Regions from separate parts of the Halobacillus naozhouensis genome, predicted to be linked through region 2. Evidence: riboswitches for the same ligand, from Rfam matches in the RefSeq annotation. Region 2 holds a riboswitch; the other holds the start of a gene.
What was found. A riboswitch is a leader RNA that binds a small molecule or an ion and turns the genes downstream of it on or off. The one in region 2 is predicted to bind glycine.
Positions count from the first base shown of each region.

Region 1: linked by a shared signal. The riboswitch ahead of serC (3-phosphoserine/phosphohydroxythreonine transaminase) and the one ahead of gcvT (glycine cleavage system aminomethyltransferase GcvT) in region 2 are both predicted to bind glycine.

Region 1 covers NZ_CP121671.1:1,496,424-1,500,821, reverse strand. The annotation lists gene P9989_RS07875 (phosphoglycerate dehydrogenase) at 1-980, opposite strand, end outside; gene serC (3-phosphoserine/phosphohydroxythreonine transaminase) at 995-2,077, opposite strand; glycine riboswitch at 2,195-2,274, opposite strand; gene P9989_RS07865 (hypothetical protein) at 3,118-4,398, opposite strand, start outside.
Region 2 covers NZ_CP121671.1:2,397,147-2,401,544, reverse strand. The annotation lists gene comGA (competence type IV pilus ATPase ComGA) at 1-11, opposite strand, end outside; gene P9989_RS12610 (YqzE family protein) at 201-383, shown strand; gene P9989_RS12605 (YqhG family protein) at 457-1,260, opposite strand; gene P9989_RS12600 (DEAD/DEAH box helicase) at 1,257-2,900, opposite strand; glycine riboswitch at 3,069-3,161, shown strand; glycine riboswitch at 3,165-3,265, shown strand; gene gcvT (glycine cleavage system aminomethyltransferase GcvT) at 3,329-4,398, shown strand, end outside.

The sequences.
Region 1 (4,398 bases), 900 kb from region 2:
CGCCGCTTCCCTGTATAAGGAAGAGATGCATTTGGGAAGTTTACTGAATTTTTAATGTTTCCTGTATCCAGAAAGTCCTGAACCTGACGCGCCGCCATAATGGCACAGTTTTCCTCTGATTCTTTAGTGGAGGCACCAAGATGCGGAAGCGGAATCGCATTTTTCATTTCCAGGATATTTTCATTCGGAAAATCAGTCACATACTTACCAACCTTACCACTTTCAAGGGCAGCAGCCATATCCTCTTCGTTCACCAAACCGCCGCGTGAAAAGTTTAAAATGTTTACACCTTGTTTCATCGTGTTAAATGTTTCTTCATTGAACATGTCCTTAGTATCCTTCGTTAATGGGACATGAACAGTAATGTAATCAGAATAAGCAAACAGCTCCTGCATGGACATCGCGCGTTGTACATTGCGTGAAAGATTCCAGGCTGTGTTGACAGAAATAAAGGGATCAAACCCGATCACATCCATATCGAGGTCCAGTGCATCATTTGCTACGAGAGAACCAACCGCTCCTAAACCGATGACACCCAGAGTCTTTCCCTTAATTTCTTGCCCGATAAATTGTTTCTTACCCGTTTCCACAAGACTCGGTATCTCTTCACCTTTTCCTTTTAACGTCTTGGCCCAGGATACACCTGAAAATAGGTTACGAGATAATGCCATCAATGAGGTCAGCACAATTTCTTTTACAGCATTCGCATTAGCACCCGGTGTGTTAAACACGACGACTCCACGTTCTGTGCAATCTTCAACGGGAATATTATTGACACCAGCCCCTGCTCTTGCAATGGCTTTTAGATTTTTGTCAAACTTCATATTATGCATGTTATAGCTGCGAGCAACAATCGCGTCAGGACTTTGACTCTCATTATCTATTGTATAATTCACCTTGTCGAATACGTCCAAGCCACGCTGTGCAATGTTATTAAACGTTTTGATCGTATTTACCTGATTTACCGTTACCGTGCCCATTTTGATCTCCCCTTTTATTTATATTTATGTTCAAATTCTTCCATAAACGTAACCAATGATTCGACTCCTTCTATCGGCATCGCATTATAAAGGCTGGCACGCATGCCGCCTACAGAACGATGGCCTTTCAACGTCTCAAGCCCCTTCGCTTTAGCTTCCTTAATAAAAGCAGCATCTGCCTCAGCCGACGTACTGACAAATGGAATGTTCATGATCGAACGGCTGCCCTTATCTACAGGAGAAGTAAACAGATCTGACTTCTCAATGGAATCATAAAGGATTTGAGCTTTATCACGGTTCATACGCTCCATTTCCTTAAGCCCGCCAGCTTGCTTGAGCCATTCAAAAACCAATTTTGCCATATAAATTCCAAATGTCGGCGGCGTATTATATAAAGATCCGCTGTCACTGTGCGTTTCATAATTGAGCATGGCCGGACAGTTTTCTGGAGTTTTCCCGATTAAATCTTCGCGAATAATCACAACGGTCAGGCCAGCAGGACCAATATTTTTTTGCGCCCCCGCATAAATCAGTCCGAATTGAGAGACATCTAATTCCTCAGATAAAATATTAGATGACATATCCGCTACAAGTGGCACTTCTCCCGTATCAGGAATATCGTGGAAAGCTGTACCTTCTATGGTATTATTCGTCGTAATATGAACATAATCGGCTTCTCGATCTATCATACTGCTGTCGACAGTCGGTATATGCGTAAATTTCGCATTTTCTGAAGAAGCGATGACGCGAATATCACCATATTTCTCAGCTTCTTTAATCGCCTTCTTCGACCATGACCCTGTATTGACATAATCCGCTTTTCCACTTTTATTAAGAAGATTCATGGGCACCATGGCAAACTGCTGTGAAGCTCCGCCTTGCACAAATAATACTTTGTAATTCTTCGGGATCCCGATTAGTTCCCGAAGCAGCCGCTCTGCTTCCGTAATAATTTCTGTAAATAATTCAGACCGGTGACTTAACTCCATCACAGACATGCCTGAATCAGCATAATTCACTAATTCCCGTTGCGCCCTCTCTAATACTGGCAGTGGCAGTATGGAAGGACCTGCTGAAAAATTATAAATTCTCTCCATGTTATCCTAACTCCCTCATTCAATTGTTTAGAACTCCTCTATATTCGATATAGAATATAAAAAAAAGAGATTGGGGGTCCCCAGCCTCTTTAGATGTCAGAATAACAAATAAGTATTTATTATTCTTCTGTCCCTTTGCCTGAGATTGTGAACCCTTCGGCGATGCAACGAATTGCATTCTCTCCAGAAATTGCTCCTGTTATAGTGTGACCCATAACAATCAACGCTAGCTAACTATGCATTTGTAAAAGTATGAGATTAATAGATCCAAAAAACATCGTTCGTTTTTTGAAAATAATAAAGATTGTATTATTGGATTATAAATCATCTGGCTCAACATCTCAAGAGGGGTGAACCAAACATTTTTCCCCGCCAGTCTAATGATAGCGCTTTCCTTGTTGGTGTGAAGGAGTTGTGATCAAATACGGATATTTTTAATGAGTTAATCATATTCATTCGTGTTTGTTTCATTCAAATCAGAGTTACCCTCAACGTGCTTATATCAGAAAGAGAGGTTTATTTTCTACCCAGGTTAATGAGGGTAACGCCCATGTAATCCTATTCCCATAAAAAGAAATGACGCGGCCTCCCCTTTTTAGGAAACCGCGCCATTCCGGCACTTTGATGGATGATTCCGATTGGGCTCGAACCAACGACCTCCACCCTGTCAAGGTGAATGACCGGGTAGGAAGCCTTCAGACGTTCCAGTAAAGAACGCTGTTATATCAGTTTTTATGAACTGTAAATCAGACTAATTAGGATGACTTTTGAAAGTTTATTATGTTTTTGGTCCACAAATGGTCCACTTCAGCAAAAATAATAAGCTCTCAAATTATTGAGAGCTCATAAAAAAGTAACCTAGTTCTTCTTGACACCCTCCTAAACTTTCGATAGTAAAGATAGGAGGAATTCTTTTTTATAAAGTTAGAAGTTAGCAACTGGGGTTCTAAGAGTATAAAATAAGGAACGTTGTTAGCCACAAAAAACCTTGTACGCTGGGAGAAATCATACTTGCCTTCTTATCTCCATTACTTATGAATCTAAGTCTTACCCTTTATTACATAAGAAGTTAATTCCTTAAGATATGAAGATTCCGCCAATTTTTTTAATTGGTTTTCTACTTTCTGATTAATATCTCGTTTATTCACCAACAATCCACACGTTAATAGAAAAAAGTGAGAACACTGATTTACAAATAGAGTATTCCAGCTGTCAGAATGTGTTTCTAAATCTAGTAACAACGTTCTTACAAACTTAAATGGAACATTGTTTTTTATATTAGCCACGGTAAGATTATGATATTCTTGAGCAATTCTGTCAGAACTAATTTGACGTTGCAATAGATAATAACTGTACCAGACAACATAAATTTTCACATTATTGTAGTAGTCCGGATCTTTATTTAATCTTTTATCAGACAACCCAAACTCTTCAAATACATCATCAAATATTGATGAATCTTCGGTTTTAATATTCTTTACCAAAATATCATTAATTTTAGTTAAGTTAAGATTAGAAGTAACACAAAACCTAACTAAGTTTGCAAAGCTACGCATTCTCTTCTTTTTCAATGAAAATAGCATTAGTTTATATAACTGATTAAGTGTGTCATTGTACATACTGCTATTAAGATTTTCTTCATCAAATATTTTCCCGAAGTACTCTAAGGCAGTATTTAGAAACCTATATTCCCCATTATCGACACTATTATATAGATAACTAAAATAGATACTTAAATCATTTATTTTATGTATGTTATCAGCATAAATGGAATTAGTACTTTTTATTATTTTTGTGGATAGAAGAGAGTCTTTATCACTTTCATCTTTTATAGATATTTCAAATAACCTACTATAAATATCTAAAACCTTTTCCAAATCATCTCTACTTAGCGTCCCTGAATTGCCTATTGTAAATTGATATAATTTATCGATAATAATTTCACAAACAAAATATTCTTTTTCTTCATAACCTTGCTTAAAAGCGTTTGTAAAAACTGAAATAATTGTTTCAAGACTTTCTTCAAACACTTCAGCGAATTCATCATTGACTTTATTTTTTTCGATGTAATCACCATTTTCGTCAATCAAGTCTAGAAGTTTATAAAACTCTTTATCTAATTTGGATTGCTTTTCCTCATTAATTTGTATCATGAACTTCCAAACATCTATTAACTCAACTACAATCCCCTCAATCACTTCAAAATCTTTTGATTTTATTGAGTTAGATAGTAGGTTTGTAAACCATATTATATAGCGATTCATTATACTTTTATACTTATCAATTTTCTTCTTCTTCTTCGTATTTTTTTCAGAATAGCC
Region 2 (4,398 bases):
ATGTGACTCACAGTAATATATCACCTCATTTCTTTTGTAATATACTTCGACAAACTATGCGTAAATCCTTCTTTTTTTTGAAAAAATATAAAATATTTTCCTAAAAGTACCTGGAAGTGCTCGAAAGAAGGGAGTTGTCTAAAGAAATACACTCCCGGGCATACTAACAGATAATTCATAAAACGAGGAAGGGATTCATTATGAAAAAAAATGAGTATGTTCAGTTTCTTACTGAAGAGATGATGAAGTATATGCATCGGTCTAAGCAGGAAAAACACGATCGAAGAATTCAAAGAACATCTAAAGGCAGCTCATCTTACTGGTTTGGTATCATTCCTTTTGCTCTAAAAATGATGAAGAGAAGGTGGCAGAGGCATAGTTAAAAGAGGCCTAGATAGCAGCCTCTTTAGCTTTTGTCTATATAGATATATCGATGAGCTCTCCTTATCTAATGGCTTAAGTTTGACGAAACAAACTTTGACTGGTTTCCTGTGACAAGTAAAATAATCCCCCATTGGCAACGTGTATAGCGACTCTTGGTTTGTATCTTACTTGCAGTTGATCAAGTTCCTTTTCGTAATAATCCTCATCCACGTCATCTGACGTATAAAAGTGATGAAGCAAGTCCTTTTCACTATCCAATTGTTTAAGAGATTCTGTTGCCCATTCATCATGCAATGAAGCAAGTTGATCTTTTACGTAGTTAAGAATACGCTGATATCCACTTTCCATTCTCACAACAGGGGTCATCGGAAAACTAAAATCAGACACGGTTGAGCAGAAATCAATCTCCCAAATTTTATCCACCATCCCTGATAGCAGGGCACCATTTATAAGGTTTAAGCCGACCGACAATATTTCATCCCGTGTTTGTTTTCCGCGATATACGATTTTAATATTCAATACCATCCATGGATGCAGGGGTTGGTTGACGGTCAAGGCGGACAAGTGTTCATAAAGTCTCGTAGAATAAGAGCGGTCAATGGCTAATTGGTACATTTGATGAAGTTTTGGTGTTCCGGCATGCAGGTGGATCCCATTATTCTCTTCCATAAGCCCATCTGTAAAAGTAAGCTTCATCGCTTCTCCAACCCGGTTCATTTTTTTCATATAATGCCAGTAAAACGGCCGATTCATTAGTGCTTCATCCATGTCACTTGTTAGCTGTACTTCCATGGAACGTTCTGATGTTTCCAAGATGCTGCACCCATGAGTTGAAAAGAAGTCTTTTGCAAATTGGTAATACGTACTTGATGTCAACTCAATTCCCTCCGCTCATTCACAGTATGTTCAACATAACTTACGAGGTTTTTCAATTTAATATCCATCTCTCCCTGACTCTCAGATTGACTCATGATTGATTGAATCTGATTGTCAAAGTTCCCTCCAGGAATGTTTTCTAAAATATTATCAAGATCTCCTACAGCGGTTTTAAACATTTCAATTTTTTCATATAAAAGGTTTAATATTTGATCCTCAATCGTATTTTCAATCGCAAAATTGTAAATGTGAACATCCTTCTCCTGGCCAAATCGATGAATTCTCCCAATTCGTTGTTCAAGACGCATCGGGTTCCAGGGCAAGTCATAGTTAATCATGTTATTACAAAATTGGAGGTTAATTCCCTCAGACCCAGCTTCCGTAGCAACCATTACTTGTGCTTTTGTCCTAAACAGCTGTTTCATCCAGTCACGTTTACTTTTTTTGAATTTACCATTAAAGGGAACGGAGGTAATTCCGTGCTGCTGTAAATACCACTGTAAATAAAACTGACTGGCCCGGTATTCTGTGAAAATAATAAACTTTTCTTCAGACTTTTCCATAATCTCAACAACACGTTTTGCTTTAATGTGGTGTGGGAGTGTCCCAAGCTTTTCGATAAGGTCAGCTAATAATGGTGATTCGTCTTCTTGTTTATTTTGCATGGATTGCAGAGACATAAAGCAGGCCTCTCTAGTAGAGCATAGCTCCTTGGCCAACGTCAGCCAGGTAAAAGAAGGAGAGTTAGACTTCAAGGCTGCCAGATTTTCGTACATGTCCATTTCTTCATCTGTGAATGTGAGTCGAACATTAGTCACATGTCGTTTTGAAGAATCTAATCCAGTATCCTTCCTTCGGTTTCGAATCATCAGTTTACTTAACAGAGAGTGGATGTGCTGATGCGACTCTGAGTGATCGAGTGAGGTTTTGCGGTATTTCTTTTTAAATGTTGCTAAATCACCTAGATATCCAGGCTTAAGAATAGAAACTAAATTGAATAAATCACTTAAATTATTTTGGATGGGTGTTGCTGTTAACAGCAAACAGTATGTTTTCTTTAACTGTTTAACAAATTGATAATTTTTTGTCTGATGATTTTTTAATTTATGAGCCTCATCAATGATGATCATATCGTAGGAGATAGACAGAATTTCCTCTTTATGATTTTCACGTTTTGCCATATCAATTGAGGTGACGGTTATGTCCCAATCTGACCAGGCAGCCATTTTCTTTCTCGGCGTTGCGGCCTGGATGTAAAATTTTTCATTTAATTCTTGTACCCATTGATTGACGAGAGAGGCCGGTGTTAGAATCAAGACCTTTTTAGCCATTCCTCTGATCATGTATTCTTTTAGAATAAGTCCGGCCTCAAGAGTTTTTCCTAAACCAACCTCATCGGCTAGGATAGCTCTTCCGTTCATTTCATGGATAACCTTCTCACATGCTTGAATTTGATGGTCTAGAAAGTCTACATGGGGTAAATGTTTCGTCGAGAGTACACCATTAAACTCAGGAACTGACCGGTATTGTAAAGCTTTGTACCCGAGCTTAAATTCGTCCCATGAACATAAAGAATCTGGCTGAGAAAGGTTGTTGGAAAGCGTTTCTATATAGTCTTGATCGTGTAGAATTTCTACCATCGGATCCACCTCCTGGAGGGAATTATCAAAAGAATTCATATAAATTCGAATTCTGCATTCGCTCTTTTGCAACGCTATGGTATAATGAACCTGAAAATTAAGAGAGTTTGTCGTATGAACTTTACAGGTTAGTATGCCCAAATTAATCTAATAAAATACTAATTGCGAATGACTGCAGGGGGAGAGACTACTGATGTAGCGCCGAAGGAGCAAACAATTTAGAGTTGTGAATCTCTCAGGCAAAAAGACCTCTGTAGGACGCAGCTCTGGAGAGTGTTTACATATAGTAAACCACCCAAGAAGCAAGCGACTATTTTTGACAACGACGTCAGGGTAGCGTGAAACTTTCTGGTGAATGGACAGGGACTCCCGTAAAAAGCGGTAGAGTCTCTTTTTTATGCTTAATTAGTTCTTGGAGGAGTGATAGGATGGCTGAATTGAAACGAACACCACTTTATTCTGAGTATAAGAAATTAGGAGCAAAAACGATCGATTTTGGCGGATGGGATTTACCCGTTCAATTTACAAGCATTAAAGAAGAGCACGAAGCAACACGAACTAAGGCAGGTTTATTTGATGTGTCTCACATGGGTGAGGTAATGGTGAAAGGGAAAGATAGTCTGAATTATTTACAGGGCATGTTAACGAATGATGTGTCAAAATTGGAACCAGGTAAAGCACAATACACAATTATGTGTTATGAGAACGGCGGTACAGTAGACGATTTAATTGTTTATATGCTTGATGCCAACGAATATCTGCTCGTCATCAATGCGGCTAACCGCGATAAAGATGTGCAATGGCTTAAGGATCATCAGAGAGGGGACGTTACCGTTGAGGATGTGTCTGATGATTACGTTCAGCTTGCTCTTCAAGGACCGCGTGCAGAAGAAACGCTGCAGCAATTGACCGAAGCCGACCTTTCTTCTATTAAATTTTTCCGCTTCTTGCAGGATGTATCCTTTGAAGGCGTGGAGGATAAAGCTATCGTTTCACGCACGGGATATACGGGGGAGGACGGTTTTGAAATCTATCTCCCTGCTGAGTCTGGCCCAGCTTTGTGGCAGGCTATTTTGTCGAAAGGGGAAGCAGCCGGTGTACAGCCGATCGGTTTGGGAGCCCGGGATACACTACGCTTTGAGGCGAACCTGGCATTGTATGGACAAGAATTAAGTCCAGAAATCACTCCGATCGAAGCAGGTCTCTCTTTTGCAGTTCGAGTGAAGAAAGATGCAGATTTTATCGGCAAAGAAGTATTGAAAAAGCAAAAAGAGGAAGGAACAAGCCGAAAACTAGTCGGTATTGAAATGATCGATAAAGGTATCCCGCGTACAAATTATGAAGTATTGGATGGGGATAAGATCATCGGATTTGTTACAACGGGAACTCAGTCACCTACGTTAGGTAAGAATGTGGGTCTTGCACTTTTGGATACTGATTACACGACGGAAGAGACAGAAGTCACCGTTCAGGTTCGTAAACGAAAATTACAGGCAAA